Linked DNA regions of Rubripirellula amarantea. The protein of the gene in region 1 interacts with the protein of each later gene in a pairwise test. Links are inferred from orthologs where the notes say so. Each region holds a gene or a part of one and is shown in the gene's direction. Other genes may lie near its edges. The genes, in order: ssb and priA.

Evidence for each region.
Region 2: the proteins of ssb (region 1) and priA interact in binary tests that used the Escherichia coli proteins (3 or more experiments, as listed by UniProt). The link is inferred for Rubripirellula amarantea from one-to-one orthologs.

The regions. Positions count from the first base shown.
Region 1 is NZ_SJPI01000003.1:533,327-543,561, reverse strand. Bases 1-2,820 are described here. They hold ssb (single-stranded DNA-binding protein), read left to right. Parts: upstream 1-1,052; coding sequence 1,053-1,589; downstream 1,590-2,820. Other genes in these bases: Pla22_RS22010 (DUF3859 domain-containing protein), read right to left, coding at 2,750-2,820; rplI (50S ribosomal protein L9), read left to right, coding at 1,648-2,178; rpsF (30S ribosomal protein S6), read left to right, coding at 579-986; pth (aminoacyl-tRNA hydrolase), read left to right, coding at 1-400. Outside these bases: more of Pla22_RS22010, read right to left, coding at 2,821-3,187; Pla22_RS22005 (PSD1 and planctomycete cytochrome C domain-containing protein), read left to right, coding at 3,832-6,237; Pla22_RS22000 (DUF1501 domain-containing protein), read left to right, coding at 6,256-7,647; Pla22_RS21995 (MFS transporter), read left to right, coding at 7,644-8,906; Pla22_RS21990 (M20 family metallopeptidase), read left to right, coding at 8,903-10,120; Pla22_RS21985 (amidohydrolase family protein), read left to right, coding at 10,140-10,235. UniProt on the Escherichia coli protein: Plays an important role in DNA replication, recombination and repair. Binds to ssDNA and to an array of partner proteins to recruit them to their sites of action during DNA metabolism. Acts as a sliding platform that migrates on DNA via reptation.
Region 2 is NZ_SJPI01000001.1:1,211,668-1,223,262, forward strand. What follows is about bases 3,869-6,907. They hold priA (replication restart helicase PriA), read left to right. Parts: upstream 3,869-4,225; coding sequence 4,226-6,589; downstream 6,590-6,907. Other genes in these bases: nadD (nicotinate-nucleotide adenylyltransferase), read right to left, coding at 3,869-3,995; Pla22_RS04385 (peptide ABC transporter substrate-binding protein), read left to right, coding at 6,675-6,907. Also shown: Pla22_RS04355 (transglutaminase-like domain-containing protein), read right to left, coding at 1-865; Pla22_RS04360 (hypothetical protein), read left to right, coding at 1,305-2,015; Pla22_RS04365 (NADPH-dependent FMN reductase), read left to right, coding at 2,153-2,674; Pla22_RS04370 (O-methyltransferase), read left to right, coding at 2,671-3,354; more of nadD, read right to left, coding at 3,381-3,868; more of Pla22_RS04385, read left to right, coding at 6,908-8,672; Pla22_RS04390 (ABC transporter permease), read left to right, coding at 8,669-9,598; Pla22_RS04395 (ABC transporter permease), read left to right, coding at 9,595-10,836; Pla22_RS04400 (ABC transporter ATP-binding protein), read left to right, coding at 10,839-11,595.

The DNA.
Region 1 (10,235 bases):
TCCGACCGATGACTTGTTGGTGATTTGTGACGACCTTGACCTGGACGTGGGCCGGATTCGCATTAAGCGAAATGGCTCCGCAGGCGGTCAACGCGGTGTTGCCGACATCATTCGTCATTTAGCCAGCGAAGATTTCGCGAGGCTGAAAGTCGGGATTGGCCGTCCTCCGAAAGGTTGGGACACGGCGGACTATGTGCTCGGGAAGTTTGGCTCTGCAGAAGCAGACGCCATTGAGACCGTTACCACGACCGCAGCCAGGGCCGCCATGGACTGGGTAACCGATGGTTGCTCCGACGTGATGGCAAAGTACAACCATGTGGGCAAACCGCCCAAAAAAGACAAATCAAAGCCCCGTCCGCAATCAGATTCCAGCGAGCCGTCCGGCCAAGCTGGTCTTTGAAGTCCGTCGAACTGGGCCGATGACCCGAAATCATCGTAAATTACGGAAACAATGGGCTCATTTGATCGAATGGGCCTGACGAAATTGGACTCGCTCGTTAAGATTTCCGCTGACGAACGGCGTCCATCCCTTACATCATCCCTCTAGCGATCCAGTTTTACTGAAAGACAGGCGAATCGTGGCGAAGAATACTTACGAAACCCTGCTGATCCTCGACAGCAATCAATACGCCCGTGACCCGGGTGGTGTCAGCAAACAGGTTGGCGACATCATCACTGAAGCCGGTGGCGAAGTACTCGTCAGCCGTTTGTGGATGGAGCAAAAGCTAGCTTACCCCATCGATAAGCACCAAAAGGGCCACTACTGGCTGGTGTACTTTGAAATGGAAGGCGTCGATTTGCCAAAGATCGACCGAGCGTTCCACCTTAGCGAACCTGTCCTGCGTCAGTTGACTTTGAAGCTCGAGCCAAGATTGATTGAGCCTATTTTGGCCAACGCTCGCGGCGAATCCATTCGTGTCTCGGCGAACACCGAAAGTCTCGGTGCGGACGACGAAGACGATAGCGACGACGACACCGACGCGTAGTCCGATTGGACGCGAGTTGGTGAAGCAACCCAAGCGTGTTTACTTTTCCGTCGTTGGAGCATTCCTATGGCCAGCTATAACCGAGTTGTCCTGGTTGGTAACCTGACCAAAGACATCGAGTTGCGGTACACCCCAGGTGGAACCGCCGTGGCTGATGTTGGGCTCGCCGTAAACGACAGGCGAAAATCCGCCAGTGGTGAATGGGTCGAGGAAACCACGTTTGTGGACATCACAATGTGGGGCCGTACCGCTGAAGTTGCTAGCGAATACCTGGGTAAGGGCTCGCCGATCCTCGTCGAAGGAAGGCTTAAGCAGGAATCTTGGGAAACCGACGGGCAAAAGCGAAGCAAACTTAAAGTGATCTGCGAGCGAATGCAGATGCTAAGTAGTCCGGGATCAAGTTCGTCCGGAGGCCGGCAGTCGGGCGAATCAGGCGGTTCGCAACGAGCGTCAGGATCTTCCGGGAATGACGGTTCAGACCGCGATAACGCTGGTGCTGCAGGTCGCTCCGCTGGCTCAAACGCAACATCGACCGCAGGGCAGCGTGAAGCCCAACCGACCGGAGATGGACCTGGATACGATGATCCTGACATCCCCTTTTAACGTTCAATTTTAGTTCAAAACGTACACTTAACCTCCATAACATTTGACTGAGTTTTCCATGCCAGCGACTACGAAGCGATCGCAGCTTTTCAAGCGACTTCCCAAAGGCCCCAATGGTGGCATTCAGCTTTTGCTCATTCACAATGTCGAGCACCTCGGCAAGCAGGGTGACATCGTCGAAGTGAAGCCCGGTTATGGGTTGAACTACCTGTTGCCTCAAGGTTTGGCCACCGTCGCGACCGATCACCACAAGCGAATGATCGAGAAGCACCGCGAGAAACTGCGTGCGATCGAGCTCGAGAAGCTTAGCAGCTACCGCAAGTTGGCTGATGAATTGGGCAAGCAGTCGATCACGATCGAAGCCAACGCCAACGATGAAGGTCACCTGTACGGTAGCGTCGGTCCTCACGAGATCGTCGATTCCCTGAAGGCTGCTGGCTTCACCCTGGCTCAAGATCAAATCCGTTTGGAAGGTCCTCTGAAGGAATTGGGGCTTTATACCGTCAAGGTACACTTGCACAGTGAAGTTGATTCAAGCGTGAAGGTTTGGGTTGTTCCAACTGTCACCGGTGATGGTACGACTGAGTAGTCGATCACGAATTTTGAAACCTGGGCGTAACGGCTGTGGTGCCTTTGTCACGCACCGCAGGTCTACGTTTCCGGCGACGTTGAGTTTCACGACCTTAGCTATTCAACCTACTTTGCGGCTTTCCGCAAAAGATATCGGGGGGTATATCCGATACTTTGGTTGTCAAGTTGTTGACCTTACCTGGTCAAGTTAGAAACAACACCAGCCGGATACTGCTGCCCCATCGTCCGGTTTGGTGTGACAGGGGCCTCAACTGCCCCTGAGGCCCCTGTCATTTTTTTGCTTGGCCTGATTGCTTGGCTTGGACAACATTTCCACCAAGCTTTGACGATCCACATAACGGATAACGTGCCGAATTTGCTGGTCACCTTGAACGAAGTTGACCAGTCGTTATCCTTGCAGCGACTAAGATTCACCGCTGATGTTGATCGAATTACAATTCGTTCTCATACTCATCTTGCAACCATGGGGCTGTGGCGGAACTGGCAGACGCGCTGGATTTAGGATCCAGTTCCTTTACTGGAGTGCAGGTTCGATTCCTGTCAGCCCTACTTTGCAACACGCGAAAGACTCACGGCGAAAGCGGTGAGTCTTTTTTTGTGGACTGATTTTCTTCATAGGATCCTTCGCTTACATGGAAGGTCTTGTCAGCGATCACCTTGCCGTCGTGTTCCAACGTCATCCGCCAGTCACCAAGCTTATCGGCAATCGGTTCCCAAATCGTATCACCGAGATAGAACTGCCAATCGTTTGATTTGACGTAGACGATGCCTTCAAAGGGGGCGCGTACTTTTCCATCGCTATCGCGAATTCCAGGGTGGTCGATGCAGTATTGAAGCGATTCGTTTTTCGCATTCTTGATGGAAACGATAAAGCCAAATTCAATGTCGACGCGGGCTGGGATTTGCGTTGTCTGTTCCTGAAACGATGGCAGGTCCTTTGATTCGGAAATCCACTTGGTGTAGATGCCGTGGGTGATCATACGGAATTCAGGTTTTCGTCTCGCCATGTTTCCTAATGTGACGCGATCACGCTCAAATTTGAACCCGGTGATCGTTTCAATCGCCTCAACAAATCAGTGGCATTTCCGTGATCGGTTGCCTCTACCCCTAACCTGCTTCGTTGATAAGTAGCTTTTCCCGATCAGTGCGATTTTCATTCGGTGCACTGGCTTTTTCGTTGCCGTTTAAGGATGCGTGCTGCAACGTATGTTTGATCTTCACTGGTCTGTCGATCCAGACGAACCATCTGTTCACGATGACACATTTCTAAACATCGGAGAAAGCGAGTTTGCATTGGGCCTGGTCAGTGCAATGGTTGAAGAGGACATCTCTGCAACGATTCGCCAAGAGTCGCAAAAGACACCCGGTTTTCACTGCACTAGAAAGTGAATTCATCGCAGTACCATCGCGCGCTCGCAATCTGCCGAGCGACTATCCTGTAACACAACCAACGTTCGCGGCATGGTATACCTAAGAAGAGTCTCCGTTGCCGCAACAGCGTGAATTTGTCGATGGGGTTCTTGATACTCCAAGACGCTCACGTGTGTTCACCGGCATGCTGGGATCCCATGAGTAGACGTGCGACGAAACGAGAGCTTGGGTCATGAACTACCTCCGAACAACGAGATATTCACTCACGCTACTTCTCACGTTGACTTATTCAACTTTGGGAATCGGTGGCGAGAACGCACCAAGCACCGGAGAACCGACGGCCGAGCAGATACGTTTCTTTGAAACAAGCATTCGTCCGTTGCTTTCCGATCATTGCTACGAATGTCACAACGACGAGACGTCCGAGGGCGATCTACGATTGGACTCGCTCTCGGGCATGTTGACCGGTGGCAAGGCCGGACCAGCGGTGGTTGCGGGCAAACCGCAAAGTAGCTTGATTGTGACAGCGATCAGTTATCGTGACAGCGAATTACGGATGCCACCGGAAGGCAAGCTGTCCGATCAACAAGTCGCCGACCTGACTCGATGGGTAGAGATGGGCGCTCCGCATCCCGATCGTGGTAAGGTGAAAGTTGCTCTTCCCAGAGGAACTGTTGATCTCGCAGCCGGACGCAAGCATTGGGCGTTTCAACCGCTCAACGATTCAACGATGCCACGTTCGGATGAGTCCGCTAATACGTTAGCCAACCCGATCGACGCTTTCATCGGTGACCAGTTGGATCGCAACGAATTGATTCCGCTTGGTCGCGCTGACAAGCGAACTTTGATACGGCGTGCGACCTTCGATCTGATCGGACTGCCTCCGACGCCCGAAGAGATCGAGGCCTTTGTCGCTGATGAATCGGAAACTGCGTTTGATGTTGTCGTCGACCGACTGCTCAATTCGCCTCACTACGGCGAACGGTGGGGACGCCACTGGTTGGATGTCGCTCGCTATGCAGATAGCAATGGGTTGGACGAAAATGCCGCACACGGGAACGCATGGAGGTATCGCGACTATGTCGTGCAGTCTTTCAACGAAGACAAGCCGTACGACCAATTTGTCGTCGAGCAGCTTGCTGGTGATCTGCTCGATTCCGGTGACAATTCGGAATTGAGACATCAACGTTTGATAGCGACCGGTTACCTGTTGTTAGGTCCGAAAGTGCTCGCCGAAGCCGACGAACGCAAAATGGAAATGGACATCGTTGACGAGCAGATCGACACGATCGGTCGAGGGTTGATGGGAATGACATTGGGTTGTGCTCGTTGTCACACGCACAAGTTCGATCCTATTGAGCATGCGGATTACTACGCGTTAGCGGGAATTTTCAAAAGTACTAAGACGATGGAATCGTTCAAAACCGTCGCTCGTTGGAACGAGGTCTTGATCGCTGATTCCGATGAGATGGCTCGCAAGAATGAGCACGAGCGGATCGTCACCGAGGCGAAGCAGAAGATCGATACTCGAATCGCAGCAGCGAAACGCGAACTCACGCCGACCAAGGGCGAGACAGTCCCCGAAGATATTGAGAAACGATTTCCTGAGGCCACGCGATCGGAGTTAAAGGAGCTGCGTGATCAACTCGAGCAACTTGAGGCATCGGCACCAGAGATGCCGACGGCCATGGCGGTTGTAGACGGCGTCGTGGCTGATGTTGCCATTCATATTCGTGGCAGCCATCTCACACTAGGTGAGACCGTCCCTCGCCGATTTCCGCGGGTGTTTGCGAAAGATGCTCAGCCATTGCTTCCTAGCGACAGCAGCGGCAGGCTTGAGTTTGCTCGTTGGCTGATTGACGAGGATCACCCACTTACCGCCCGCGTGATGGTCAATCGCATTTGGCGTTGGCACTTTGGCAAGGGTTTGGTTCCCACCGTGGATAACTTCGGACTGCGCGGTGAACCGCCGACTCATCCAGAATTGCTCGATTGGTTGGCCGTGCAGTTCATCCAAAACGATTGGTCGATCAAATCGATGCACCGTTTGATCATGTTGTCTGAAACGTATCGGCGTAGCAGCAGCTTTGACGCCAACAATGCAAAGGTCGATAGTGACAACCGATACTACTGGCGATGCGATGTCCGGCGACTTGAAGCGGAGGCGATTCGGGATTCTCTTCTCGCTGTCAGCGGCACGCTCGACCGAACAATGGGTGGGCGACTGCTCGCAACACCAAACCGAGAACTCGTTTTCAATCATACTTCCACGGACACGTCGAATTACGACACTCGGCGACGGTCCATCTACGTGCCCGTGATTCGAAATCATCTGTACGACATGTTTCAGTTGTTTGACTACGCGGATGCCAGCGTGTTGAGCGGAAATCGCAACACGAGCACGATCTCACCGCAAGCATTATTCCTGATGAATTCCGAGTTCATGACCAGCGTGTCGAACTCGATGGCCGAGCGTCTTTCCGGTGCTGATGTGGATCGTGATCAACGCATCGCTCGACTGTTTAACGAAGCGTTCGGGCGTTCGCCAACCGAAACGGAAGTTCAACAGGCCAATGACTTCTTGGCGCAGTTTCAAACTGAGGGAAACGAAGTCACCCCGAAACATGCGTGGCAGGCTTTGTGCCAGGCGATCGTTTCGTCCAGCGAGTTCGTGTATGTCAAATAATCGCCCGGAGGAATCATGATGAACTTGACAAGACGACAACTGCTGTCGCAATGCTCCGCCGGGTTTGGCTCGTTGGCACTCGGATCGTTGCTGGCCGATGAAGGTTCCGCTGCGAACTCATCATTCGCCACTCACTTTCCCGCCAGAGCTAAACGCATCATCTTTCTGTTCATGAAAGGTGGCCCCTCCCAAATCGACACGTTTGATTACAAACCGCAGTTACAGAAAGACGATCAAAAGCCGTTGCCGTTTGATAAGCCGCGTGTCCAATTCGCGCCGACCGGTGACTTGCTCGCTTCGCCCTGGAAATTCCGCCGGTACGGCGAAAGTGGCATTGCCGTTAGCGAATTGTTTCCGCACGTTGCTAAATGTGTGGATGATTTGTGCATTATCAATTCCATGCACGGTTCCAATCCGGCTCATGGTGGTGCTTGTTTGAAAATTCACACCGGCACTGACACGTTTGTTCGGCCCAGCATGGGTGCTTGGGTGTCGTATGGGCTGGGTACTGAGAACGAAAACTTACCGGGTTTCATCACCATCTGTCCCACGCTCGCCCATGGAGGCACGAAGAACTGGAGTTCTGCGTTTTTGCCAGCCAGTCATTCAGGAACACCGCTGGGGAACGCGAGCCAGTCGTCGGAACAGGCCCGCGTTAAGTACATGCACAACGCTCAGATGTCGAGGAAGTCGCAGCGGATGCAGCTTGATATGACTCAGACGTTGAACCAGAGTTTCCTCGACTCATCAGGCCCAGACGCAGAGCTTGAAGCTCGGATCGCATCATTTGAATTGGCGTTTCGCATGCAGACTGAGATGCCGGCGGCGCTAGACCTCGCCGCAGAGACCAAGTCGATGCATTCTCTTTATGGAATCGACGATCCGATTACGGCCGACTTTGGTCGCCAATGCTTGATGGCTCGCCGATTTGCCGAACGTGGCGTTCGTTTCGTTCAGGTCACGCATAGTAATACGGACGTCCAATGGGATCAGCACGGCAACCTTCGCAAAGGTCACCAGCAAAATGCATTGGAAGTCGACAAACCAATTTCTGGCCTGTTGCAGGATCTCAAATCACGCGGGCTGTTGGACGACACGTTGGTGTTATGGGGCGGTGAGTTTGGTCGGACTCCGACTTGTCAGGGCACTGGTCATGACGGCCGTGACCACAACCCCGAAGGATTCACAATGTGGATGGCTGGTGGCGGTGTTCGTGGCGGAATTCAATACGGCGCGACCGATCAGTACGGTTACTATGCGGTCGAAAACAAAGTCCATGTGCACGACCTGCACGCGACTCTGCTGCACTTGATGGGACTCGATCATGAGCGTTTGACATTCCGTTATGCTGGTCGTGACTTTAGGTTAACGGACGTTGCAGGCCATGTTGTCGATGGGATCTTGTCTTGACGACTAACGACCACGTTAAGGACCAGAACGCGATCGAACGTCATGCGCGATTGGCATTGTTAGCACTCTTGGTTGTATCCATCTTGGTCAACTACATCGATCGCGGTGCGTTGTCAGTTGCGGTGCCAGACATTGAAGTCGAATTTTCGATGACACCGTCACAGAAAGGATTGCTGCTTTCGGTCTTCTTTTGGACCTACGCTTTGATGCAGCTTCCGGCGGGTTGGTTGGTAGATCGGTTGGATGTGAAGTATGTTTACGCGGGCGGTTATCTGATCTGGACCATTGCAACCGCGATGACGGGGTTCGTAAACGGATTCGCGGCGTTGTTGGCCGCAAGGTTGTTGTTGGGAGTTGGCGAGAGTGCCGCTTATCCTGCTATTTCGCGATTGATAGTCGAGAGCTTTCCTGAGCAACAGCGTGGACTAGTCAATTCGTTGATTGACGCGGGAACAAAGATTGGCCCAGCACTTAGCATTCTGGCAGGCGGTTTGTTGGTCGACCAATTCGGATGGCGAGCATTGTTCATTGGCCTGGGTGTTGGCGGCTTTCTATGGCTACTGCCCTGGATGCACTATGTGCCGTCACGACCGAGGCAAAGCCACACCACCAAGAACGAGCAAACAAAGAATAGCCCGACGATCAGACGAGTTGCCATGAACCGATCGGTATGGGGCACCTCGCTGGGCATGTTTGCACTTGGATACGTTTGGTACTTTCTTCTCACCTGGCTGCCATCCTATTTGATGGATGCTCATGGATTGAATTTGAAGGAAACAGCCGTTCTGGCGGCGCTGCCTTTTCTCGCGATGGCAGCGTCCACGGTGTTTTGGGGATGGGCAGCGGATCGCTTAATCAAACATGGTCGTTCGCCAACGTTCGCTCGCAAGCTAATTGCTTTGGGTGGCTTCGCGATTGCCGCTGTTCTATTGGTGGCAGCGTCGCGGGTTGCGTCCTCGACTTCGTGCATCCTGCTGCTGATTGGTGCGTGCTGTGCACTCGGTATGTTTACGGCCAACGTGTGGGCGATGACTCAAACGATGGCTGGCCCCGCAGCGGGAAGCTGGACAGGAATCCAAAACTGCATTGGCAACATGGGCGGTGTCGTTTCACCGTTGGTTGCAGGATGGTCGGTTGAGCAAACGGGATCGTACAACACCGCGTTCTACGCGGCTGCTTGCGTGATGACTCTCGGAATCATCGCGTATTTGGTGTTGGTCGGACCAATCAAGGAAATCGATTGGCAGAGCGAAATATGAGCAATAACAAATCGTCAAATCACCCGGTGATCGAGTTATTAGCCGATCTGGTTCGAATCAACAGCGTCAATCCCAACTATGAAGGTGGCGTTCCCGAACTCGCCATGGCGGACTTTGTCGAACAGTACTTCCACGATTTGGGAGTGGAAACATGGCGACAACTCGTCTACCCCGATCGGCCCAATGTTATCGCTCGTATTCCGGGAAGAGATTCCAGCCGGCGAGTTGTGCTGGAAGCTCATTTAGATACGGTTTCGACGGTTGGGATGAGCATTGATCCTTGGATGCCAGAGATCCGCGACGGAAAACTATACGGTCGCGGTTCGTGTGACACCAAGGGAGGAATGGCAGCGATGATGCACGCGATTGCAACACTTGCGAAGGAAGGCGTCACTCCGCCGTGTGATGTTTTGATGGCTACGACGATCGACGAAGAATTCTCGTATCGAGGTGTAGTTGCATTATGTGATTCGCTTGATGCTGGGCCGGTCGATCCCGAGGTTCTGGAAAACGAAAGGACGCCTCGAAATCCACTCAGAGCCGACGCAGCCATTATCGCGGAACCTACGTTGTTGCAGCCGGTTATCGCCAGCAAAGGATTGGTGCGTTGGAAGATTGAGACACGAGGCAAGTCAGCACACTCCGCAAAACCACACTTGGGCGTCAACGCGATCGAGCATATGGCTCACATCATCGCAGCAATCGAGCGAGACACTCGCCGTCTTGCCGCAAGCCCGCATCCACTACTTGGTCCAGCCACATGCAACATCGGCGTCGTCCGAGGCGGCGTGCAAGTAAACTTTGTTCCCGACCGATGCGAGATCGAATTGGATCGGCGTCTGCTGCCGGGGGAATCTCGTGATCAGGTCTTGCAGCACTATCAACAAATCATCGATGTGGTTGCGACGAAGCATCCCGGTATGGATGTAGTCATGCATCCGCCAATGCTGAGCGATCGACCGCTGGAAACTGAGGCCACGTCGCCGGCTGTGCAAACGATGGTAACCGTGCTTAATGAACTGGGTCACGACGCAACGTTGATCGGCGTTCCGTTTTGTAGTGACGCCAGCAAATTCGGAGCGTTGGGAATTCCAAGTATGATTCTAGGTCCCGGCAGCATCGACCAGGCTCACGCTGCGGTGGAGTGGATCGAGTGTGAGCAAGTGATTCAGGCGAGCGAAATCTATCGGCAATTCCTGATTCAATTCTCGTGAACGTATGCAAGGCAAACAAATGATCAAACTTAATCGGCGGCAATTTCTAGGTGCTTCCGCGGCAGCGGCCGCATCGGCGGCGATTCCAAAACGACATTCGCTCGTTGCGGACGAA
Region 2 (11,595 bases), on another replicon or contig:
TCGCGCCTTCATCGTCGATCCAGATGGTGGAGTAAGTGTTGCTCCCGTCATCAAGTTGGATTTCACAACTAATTTCGGTCATCGGAAGCATCGTTCCATCCTGCATGGGTACGGATGCTGGGCCGCTACACTTCAACTTGGCGGTACCGATCTTGTAATTTCCTGGCACCAACATCTTCAAAAAGCGGATATCACCTTTTTTGGTCAGCGGTTTTTGCCGCAGGGATTGCTCGATCGCCACCAGACCTCGGTAGGTCGAATCCCAGGCCAAGAAGGCAGAAGTCTCATTCCTACCCTTTCGTGTTTTCACTCGCACACGCATCTCTTTGCCACTATCGCCGGCGTCTTCAACGACTTCACCTGAATAGTTCGTTACCACGGGCCCGACTTGCAACGAGCTCTCGAAGTCAATCAAGCGGCCGTTCTTATCTTCGGTGCTAGTTTGCTGCAGGCGTTGAACGGTTCGGGCTTGCCCCTGGTTCACCAAAAGCAAGTTGTCCATCAGATAGCTCATCTTGCCGCTGGAGTCGTTCTCTACGGGCTTTGCGACGACGTGGTTGTATCCAACGTGTTGGTCACCCACGTAATAGGCATCCCACGTTTCCCATGCCTGGTTGGCGATGATGCTAGGCGGTTCGAGGTAGTTCGCTGAATCGGCGAAACTGGGCTCCGCGACCGATGCCCCGTCACCTTCGACGGCATTGCCCCCTGATCGAGCCTGCAACTCGTCGAGGGACTCAGGACGCAGCGGAGGCCGTTCGGGAATGTCACATCCGACTAAGACGAGAATCGTCAAAGCAGTAGCCAATGTTCCGACCGATCGCCTTCGCCAAAACGAGAGAGAGCGATTTTCAGATCGCGACATACCAGAACTCGATAAAAACGGGGCCGATTGCATGATGTAGCAAGTGCAGAGAAAACGAACGTGAAGTCCCGATGGATGAACCACAGGATACACCGTTTGCATTTTAACGACTTGGACTTCTTGCCAAGACCTTTCGCGACTCGAATTGGTGTCCGGCTAATCCCTCCAAGTCGACGATTCGGATCCGACCCGCACGACACTCCGCCGATGACCTCGCTCTTCGCTATAGCCGCCAAGAATCGGACGCATTAGTAGGGCTGTAGGGATTATCCGGAATGTTCTTCCCCCATTCCCCTTGGAATCGGCAAGGTTTTGCTGAACAGGAGTCCCCAGTCGCGAAGCTAACCTAGCGTTGGTTATGAAGGGATGACCGCTAGGTCATACGGTTTCGCGAACCGACATTCGCACCAACCAACGCTGATCAATCAAGCGGATAAAAATGGGTTTCCTTAAACGTATTCTTCGAGGCGGGTCTAGTGACGAAACACTTCGCAGTGTTTCCGACGGAAGTTTCGAGACTTTGACAGAAGAAGAACTGCAAGCCCACATGGGCATTCGCACGTACGGCGTCTTCGAACTAACCGACGCGATTCGCCCCTCGTACGATCTGCAGATCATTCCCAAGCAAGGCTTTCGTCATGATGAATACATCGACGAAACCAACGGGACCAAGACACCGGTCATCATGGCGTCGGCGACTCGCGAATCGCTCATTGACCTTTTCCTGGAAATGATCGAACCTCTGGGTGACGTCGTCGATGTCGTCTTGGAAACAAGTCACAAGTCCGGCGAAGGCCACGAGGACCTGTACCGCGAACACATTGACATGCCCGTCTTGAAGAGCATCTTGCTCGAATTCGAAGACGTGTTGCTCAATGATGGTTGTGCCGGCATCGCCGTGATCAACCCAGCGAAACGGCAAGAGGTTCAACTTGATGAACACAAGCTTCTGATCGCTTACGGCGAGCCACTCGACCAGTTCAAGCAAATCCTGATCGACACCGACGTCTATCCCGATGAAGACATCAAGTTCATCACCGAAGCCGAGCACGTTCACAGTAGCTGCGAACGTCTTTACGACCAATTTAACGTGCTAAAAACTCGCTTAGGAATGGACAGCGAAAGCTGCAGCGACGATTGGTGCAGGTAGCCACCCGATTCGACGATTTCATACGCGTCGAAGTCGGCCAATAGCAAAACGATTACTGGGCGAGCTAGCGAGAGGAAACCATCAAGGTTATTCTCTGTTAGGTCGCCTTTTTCGTTTATCGCTACAAGCTTGCATTCATGATTCTTGTCATCAGTTCATCGCTGCACCCGGATTCTCGCAGCCGAATCCTTGCAAGCGCGTGTATCTCGCGACTTGAATCTCTTGGCGAAACGGTTGAAAGCTTTGACCTTTCCCAAACGGCGTTGCCTCAATGCGATGGCATGGCCGCCTATGGCGACGCAAATGTTCAAACGCTCACCAGCCTGATCAAGAAAGCTGACGGCATTCTGTTGGCCTCGCCCGTCTATAACTATGACGTTAACTCAGCCGCCAAGAACGCGATCGAGTTGACCGGGAAAGCATGGACGGGAAAAGTGGTGGGGATGATGTTGGCCGCGGGCGGCCAAGGCAGCTACATGTCGGCCATGGGCTTGGCCAATAGCTTGATGCTCGATTTTCGATGCGTGATCGTGCCACGCTTCATCTACGCCACCGGCGAATCATTTGAAGGCAACTCGTTAGCGGATGAAATGATCCAAGAGCGCGTCGATACACTGGTTGCCGAAACCTTGCGACTAGCCAAAGCACTTGCATCATGACAGACTCGCCATCGCATCATTCCGAGATCGACAGCGTTCTAAGCAAACTCCTGCTAGCGACGTCAAACTCAGCAATCGACTTTGATTCCATCATTGACGCCAATCACAAAGCCGGCTTGCCAGCGATCGACGTTTCTCCGTTGCAGGGAAAGCTACTGCAACTGCTCGTTCAAATCTCTGCCGCTAAGCGGGTCCTAGAAATTGGAACTCTTGGTGGCTACAGCACCGCGTGGATGGCGACTGGCCTTCCCGAAGGTGGCAGGGTGACCACGGTCGAAGTCAACGCCACGCACGCGGGGGTTGCCGCGTCAAACTTAAAAGAAGCCGGGTTAGCTGACCGAGTCACGCTTCGCTTGGGACAGGCAGCGAAGATTCTCGACGAAATGATCAACGACGATGTCGATCCGTTTGACTTCGTTTTCATCGATGCCGATAAGCCTTCTGGGGTCACCTACTTTGAAGCTGCGATGAAACTTACACGTCCGGGCAGCGTCGTCGTTTGCGACAACGTGGTGCGATCGGGCCAGATCCTTGACCTGGAAACCGACGATCCCGACGTGATCGGGACACAACAATTGTTGCGTCGGATTGCCGACGAGCCTCGTGTTTGTGCAACCGCGATCCAGACCGTCGGCCAGAAAGGTCATGACGGGTTTGCGATCGTGCGCGTTAACAGCTAACAACAATCCAAGTAGCGGACGACTCGCTAACGTTGATAGATCTTGTTTGCGTGAAGGTACGCCTCGACCGCAGCGGGGACTTGGTAGCGGATGCTCTTTCCATTCGCCAAGCGATTGCGAACGTCCGTACTGCTCGCTTGGATCAATGGCATGGGCACCACCGAAACAGCGTTTTGATTCGGTTCGTTGGCATCGACGTACTGATCGACCACACTCACATCGACCACTGGATCGCCCCCTCGCTGAATCACCGCCAGTGTCACCAGTTCCAGCAATCGCTTCGGCTCACGCCAGCGATCAAATGTTTCGAGCGAATCGCTTCCTATGATGAGAAAGAAGTTATCACCGGGATGCTCTGCGACGAGTTCCGTCATCGTGTCGACCGTATAGCTCATTTCGCCTCGACGTAGCTCACGCTCGTCTAAGACAAAATGGGAATTTCCCGAGATTGCTAGTCTCACCATCTGCAAACGATCTTCGTCCGAGGCAATCGGTCCGTTAGTTTTCAGCGGCGACGTGGCAGCAGGTATCCAACGAACTTCGTCAAGCGACAGATGCTCGCGAGCGGCTTCTGCGATCCAGAGGTGCCCGATATGAACGGGGTCAAACGATCCTCCAAAAACGCCAATTCGTTTGCTCATCGAAATCTCAAATATCGGACGGAATACCGCCATTGCCTAGCGGGACGGGTCATTCACTCTATGTCGGACAACCTGATTGACCAGCCTTGTCCTGCCAAGAGCGACAATAGGTTTGGTGGCATTTTTATAGGAATGGTTCCGAACTAACCATGGTATTCATTATGTTGACAGACGCTTCATCCTCTACTGCCCTGCCCTCCCCCGTTTCACCATCGACACTGCCTACTTCAATGTCCAACCCGTTTGACGACATTCCGACCGGCGAAACGAAGGGCAAAACAAAGCAGTCCGAACAAAAAGAAGCCGCACAAGGTGAGCTTTTTGAAACCGCGCCGCCGCCTTGGGAACTTGCTGTTGCAGACGATGTGGCGATCGCGACCATCGTCTTCAGTGAAGCTCCACACGGCCCCTACGATTATCGCATTCCGGATGACTTGCGAGAAGATTTGAAGCCGGGAATGCGAGTCAAGGTCCCGTTGGGACATCGCCGCAAAGCGATGATCGGTTGGTGCATTGAAACCAAGATGGGGTCCTCTGCTTCACGCTCATTGCGTGACGTCGCCGAAGTCCTTGATGATGAACCGCTTTGCGATCCCCCTTTGGTTCGGCTCGTGATGTGGATGAGCCATTATTATCAAGCCCCTGCGGGTCAGGTTTTTGACACGCTGATTCCCTCGAGTGTCCGTGCCAACGCTGGAACTCGCGAACGAACCTACTACGAATTGACCAACAAGAAGCTTGACGACGCAACGATCGAATCATTGCCAGCTAAGCAACAGCAAATTATCCGCACCCTGATTGCCGTCGCTCGGCCAATGACCTCGGCGCAAATCATGGTGGAAGCCGACTGCACGAGCAGTCCCATCAAGACCCTCGAAAAGAAAGGATTGATTTCGTCCGAGAGTCGTCGCGAGATGGCAACCAGCAGTCCGATGCGATGGCAGCTCGATGACGGCGAAAAGGAAACCAAGCATGACCTAACCGACGATCAAACCCATGCCTTGGAAAAGATAACGGCGGCAGTTGATTCCGAGGAAGGAAAGACACTGCTTTTGCATGGTGTTACGGGAAGCGGAAAAACTGAGGTTTACATCCGAGCGATTGAACATGTCGTCAAGTTCGGCCGCAGCGCCATAGTGCTGGTTCCTGAAATCTCGCTTACTCCGCAAACTCGTGGTCGATTCGAACGTCGTTTTCCTGGTGTCGCTGTGTTGCATTCACAAATGACGCCAGCCGAACGCCATTTCCAATGGCAACGGATCCGCCGAGGCGAAGTTCAAGTCGTGATCGGCCCACGCAGCGCTGTGTTCGCGCCGCTGCCGCGATTGGGTTTGATCATCCTTGACGAGGAACACGATGGATCCTTCAAACAAGACACCGCGCCTCGCTACCACGCTCGCAAGGTTGCCTTTGCGCGAGCGATGTCTTTAAAGGTTCCGCTGGTACTGGGCACGGCGACTCCCTCGCTTGAATCATGGCATGCTTGCAACACTGGTCATGCCGAGTTGATTTCGATGCCTTCGCGCGTTGGCAACCGACCGATGCCCGATGTGCAACTGGTCGACCTACGTGTACGTGACGACCGAACCAGCGGCGCGATTAGCCGACCGCTTCACAAGGCCGTTCAGGAAACACTCGATGACAAAGGCCAAGTCATCTTACTTCTTAATCGACGTGGATTTGCGACAACCATTCAGTGCCCCTCGTGCGGCCATGTGGTTGCTTGCCCTGACTGCGACATGCCACTGACGCATCACCGCGATGGTGGCAAAGCCGTCTGCCATTACTGCGACTACACGATTGGTACACCGCCATGGTGCCCCGCGTGTCGCTTTGATGGGATACGCTACGGTGGGCTCGGTACACAACGACTTGAAGTAGAAGTCAAAAGTCGTTTCCCCAACGCTCGGGTCGCGAGAATGGACGGAGACACGATGCGTCGCCCCGGTAGTCACCAAAAAGTGCTCTCGGCATTTCGCAGTGGCGAGATTGACATCTTGCTCGGTACGCAAATGATCGCCAAAGGGCTCGATTTCCCCAACGTGCTCTTGGTGGGAGTGATCAACGCGGACTCCGCCCTTCACTTCCCTGATTTCCGGGCTGCCGAGCGAACCTTTGGGTTAGTCACCCAGGTTTCCGGCCGGACCGGTCGTGGCAATCGTGGCGGACGCGTGATTGTGCAAACGTTTTCGCCAGAGCACCCTGCGATCCAAGCCGCGTCCAGACACGATTACGAACAATTCGCTCATGACGAAATGAACGCGCGCCGCAAGTTCAATTATCCGCCGCTTGGCAGTGTCGCTCGCATCATTATCCGAGGGACTGTCGAGGATGTAACCGAGTCAACCGCCGAGTCGCTGGTGCAACGGTTGGAGCAAGCTCGAGAAAAACTCGGCCATGAAGTTCGCATTCTTGGTCCCGCGCCACCGCCGATGAGCAAACTGCGAGGTAAGTATCGCTTCCATATCCTGCTGCAAGCCACGGAACCCGGCCCCCTGGGCGACACGATCCGCACCGCCACGGAGAAGTTCGTGATCCCCGAGAAAGATGATGTGCAGTACGTGGTGGACATCGATCCAATTGACATGTTGTAAACGCACTTTTTCTATCCGAAAAACTCGGGACGACGCGATTTGGCAAAGTCAGTACACTGCGGCGAGTTCAGCTTGAATCCGCAACGTGTCATTGACCTTTACCATGGCTCCTGAAATTCGTCGTGCCTTCTTTGTCCTTGCTGGTGTGATCGCAATGGTCATGCTGGTTTGGGCCGCTCGATTTGACCCCATGCCACCGGCCGAGTTCAGCTTTCAAAACGGCACGGACCCTAAAACGCTGGACCCCCATCGTGCCACCGGGCAACCCGAGAGTCGCATTATCTTTAATGTTTTCGCGGGGTTGCTTCAGGCGTTACCGATGGGCGAGCCCGACCCCGACACTGGCGTCCAACCCATGGGGGCGCAGCCAGCGATCGCCAAAAGCTACCAGGTGTCTCCCGACGGCAAAACGTACACCTTCCAGCTCCGTGAAGACGCCGTGTGGTCTGACGGTGTGCCAATCACGTCTGCGGATTTCGTGTGGTCATGGACGCGAATGTTGCATCCCGAGACGTTGTGTCAGTACGGTTTTCAGCTTTACAGCCTTCCCCATGCCGAAGCCTACAACACCGGCGAAGTGACGATTGGCGACCGAGTTGAAGTGGAGCTATGGGATCGCCCCGGTGACGTTCCCGGTGGCGACAGCGACATCAACAACTTCCCTCGTGGAACCATGCGATACGGCACGTTGAAGGACATCATCAAACCGGATGAGCCAGAGCTTCCTGAAACGATGGCGGCCGATGATCGTGATCGCAAATTGGCACGATGGAAAGAGGATTGGGTTTTCCGAATCGAACTAGCCAGCGAGTCTGAAGACGGCGAAGTGAATTGGGATGATGTCGTTGGCACGCAAGACTATTGCCGACATCCACTTACTTCCCAAGCCGCTACCGAAGATACGCAGGCCACCCATGGTGTGCTTATCGCGTTTAATAAACTCGGTGCCGTCAGGGCTCCAAACGATCATACGTTCATCGTTCAACTCAATGCTCCGGTGCCCTACTTCCCCGATCTATTGGCCTACTATCCAACATTCGCATTACCAAAGCACTGCATTGAAGAACACGGTGTTCCGATGTGGACCAAAGCTGAAAACATCGTTTGCAACGGACCGTACAAGGTGGGCGCTAGGCTGCTTCGCGATCGCGTTCGGCTGGTGAAGAACGAGAAGTACTTTGATGCTGATGAGGTCGCAATCGAAACGATTGATGCCATGTCGACCGAAAGCGGGAATACGGCATTGAACATGTACGAAACCGGCCAGATCGATTGGGTCTACGATCCACCTTCGTTGTTACTTGATGAACTTCGAGATCGAGACGACTTCATTCCCGCGCCGATGTTGTCGGTCTACTTCTATCGGATCAATACCACTCGCCCACCGATGAACGATGTGCGAGTGCGTCGGGCATTAGCGATGGCAATCAATCGCGATCAAATCGTTTCGCAAATTACTAAGGCAGGCCAGATCCCCGCCTACACGCTCGTCCCACCCGGAATCGCAGGTTACGAAAGTCCTCCCGGCTTCAAACCCGACATCAACGAAGCGAAGCGTCTGCTTTCTGAAGCGGGTTTTCCCGGCGGTCGCGGATTTCCCAAGGTTACGATTCTCTACAACACTCAAAGCATGCACCGCGCGATCGCGGAAGTGATCCAGCAACAATTACTCAATACACTGAACATCAAAGTCGAACTGCAAAACATGGAATGGGGCAGTTATCTCGACAAGGTGGATCAACTCAACTACGACATCGCCCGAGCAGGCTGGGTGGGTGACTTTGCGGATCCCACCACCTTCCTTGACCTGTGGGTTACTGACGGTGCTCAAAACAGCACAGGCTGGGGAAATGAGAATTTCGATCAACTACTCAAAGACGCTGCCGAAGCCGGTGGCGAGCCTGACAAGCGAATGAAGTTGCTCAGCCAAGCTGAAGCCATTTGGATTGAAGAGATGCCCGTGATCCCTATGTACTTTTATGTGTCCAAGAACCTTGTCAAACCTTACGTCGAAGGCTTCTCTCCCACGCCCCAGGACCGGCATCCGTTTCACTTATTGCGATTGCGAAAGGATGCAAAATGAGTGACGTCTTTTCGTACATCGGCAAACGTTTTCTTTGGATGATCGCCACGGTGTGGTTGGTTTATACCGTTTCGTTTGCATTGATGCGTTTGGCTCCTGGCGGTCCCTTTAGCGCCGAGCGAAAAGTGCCACCGGCAATCGAACGACAAATGGAAGCTAGGTTCAATCTCGACGGCACATACGTTGAACAATACTTCGACTACCTCAAAGGAATCTTGACCAAGGGTGACTTAGGTTGGTCGTTGAAGCTGGAAGACTACAGCGTCAACGAGGTCATCGCACAAGGCTTTCCCATTTCAGTTTCGTTAGCCGTTTTCGCATTGATTTTTGCGGTCGTGTTGGGCGTAACCGCTGGTGTGATCTCCGCCGTGTATCGCGGTACGTTCGCCGACACATCCATGATGATTGCAGCCGTGATCGGGATTGCGGTGCCGAACTTCGTGCTGGCCAGCGTCGCTATTTTGTTATTCGTTTTTGGTATTTCTATCTTTCCAGCCGCAGGCTGGGGAACACTTCAACAGGTCCTCTTACCCGCACTCTGCTTGGGAGCACCTATCGCGGCATACATCGCTCGGCTATCCCGAACCGGCATGTTGGAATCGCTCTCGCGGGAACACGTGCGAACAGCCTTTGCAAAAGGTTTGCCAAAGTCAACGGTGATCTTCAAACACGTTTTGCCTGGGGCGATGCTTCCCGTGGTTTCTTACCTCGGCCCTGCGACCGCGCGAGTCTTGACCGGATCACTGGTGCTTGAACAGATCTTTGCTTTACCCGGTATGGGCAGCCACTTCATCAACGCCGCGTTGCAACGGGACTATCCGCTCGCGATGGGAATGGTGTTAACGTACACGGTGATCTTGTTCGTTATGAACAGCCTTGTTGACTTGTCCTACGCCATCATCGACCCCAGGGTGAAACTGCAATGACGCAAACACCCAATTCAACAACAGCGCCACCCAAGCTAGAAGCGTTGCTCGATCCGTCGCAGCAAGTTCAAGGCGTATCGCTTTGGCAAGATGCTTGGCGACGACTCAAACGCAATCGCATTGCCTACCGTTCGCTCTATCTGCTGATTGGATTAGCAATCGCAACGCTGCTGACGCCCTTGTTGCCTCTTCAATCGCCCATTGATAAGGATCTCAACAACGGTCAGTTTTTGCCGCCGACTTTAGCTTCGTCGGTAATGGGCAGCCGTGAAGGATTGAAGTTCGAGAACAATCGGCTGACATCGGAACTCGCCCAGGTCGAATCAGAGATCAAGAATCTCAAACAACAACTCTCGCAGGCTCAAACGGAGTCCGAGCGGACTGAACTTGAGCAATCCATTACGCAAAAGCAGGTCGTTGAACATCCCTTTAGCCAGCTTTGGAATAACCTCGGTCCGCTGTCGTGGATGATGTGTCGCGCTCGCGTGGCAATTTTTGGTGACTTTGCAATTCCGTCGATCTTCGGCACCGATCAACTCGGTCGCGACGTTCTATCTCGGATCATGTGGGGCGCACGAATCTCATTAACCGTTGGCATTGTCGCAACGCTGGTGAGCCTCGTTATCGGGGTTAGCTATGGTGCAATCGCCGGTTACTTTGGCGGCTGGATTGACGCGATCATGATGCGGATCGTGGATACTTTGTACTCAGTCCCGTTCATCTTTGTCGTAATTTTCATCATGACTTTTCTAGGTGAAGACTCCGTCAAAAAGAAACTCGAGTCCTACGGCGTCAGCCAACTGACCGTTTTCTACTTAATCATCGGCGCCATCTATTGGCTGACGATGTCCCGTGTCGTTCGGGGTCAGGTGCTTTCACTCAAACACGAACAATTCGTTGAAGCCGCTCGCACGATCGGTGCTTCACCCGCACGAATCGTGTTCCGACATTTGGTTCCCAACGTCTTGGGAATCGTAATCGTCTACCTGACATTGACGATTCCAGCCGTGATGCTATTCGAGGCTTTTTTATCGTTCCTAGGACTGGGCGTTTCGCCGCCGGATGTTTCGTGGGGTTTGATGTTGAAGGATGGCGTGGATGCGTTATCAAGCGTAAAGCTTTTTTGGTGGATGGTTGTGTTTCCTGGCGCGGCACTCGCGTTGACGCTATTCGCACTTAATTTTCTTGGTGACGGTCTGCGTGATGCGTTGGACCCGAAGATGAAGAACAAGGATTGACCATGAACCGGCCCTTGCTTGAAGTCGACAACCTAGAAGTGTCGTTCCGAACGGACGAAGGATTGGTACGAGCCGTTCGTGGAGTCTCGTTTGACGTTCATGCTGGCGAAACGCTAGGGATCGTTGGTGAATCCGGTAGCGGAAAATCGGTGACCAACCTAGCAATGATGGGGTTGATTCCTATGCCGCCAGGCAAGATCGAGGGCGGAACGGCAATGTTTGATGGAGTCGATCTATTGCGTTCGAGCGAATCCGAGATCCGTAAGATTCGCGGACGCCGTATCGCTATGATCTTTCAAGATCCAATGACCGCGCTCAATCCGCTCATGACCATCGAACAACAATTGGTGGAAGCACCGCGTTTGCATCTGGGAATGTCTCGCAAAGATGCCAAACGGCGTGCTGCTGAAATGCTCGATGTTGTCGGTATCGCATCACCTGAAAAACGGATGCGAGACTACCCTCACCAATTCAGTGGTGGCATGCGGCAACGTGTGATGATCGCGATGGCGCTTTCGTGCGAGCCGGACTTGCTGATCGCCGATGAACCCACCACCGCGCTTGACGTCACCATCCAGGCTCAGATCCTCGACTTGCTATCCGAATTACAAGCTCGCAAGGGTACCAGCATTATCCTGATTACGCACGACTTGGGTGTCGTTGCGGGTCATTGTGATCGGGTCTTGGTGATGTATGCCGGGCGAGTTGTGGAAAAGGCGAGTACGGATGACTTGTTTGCCTCTCCTCGGCATCCTTACA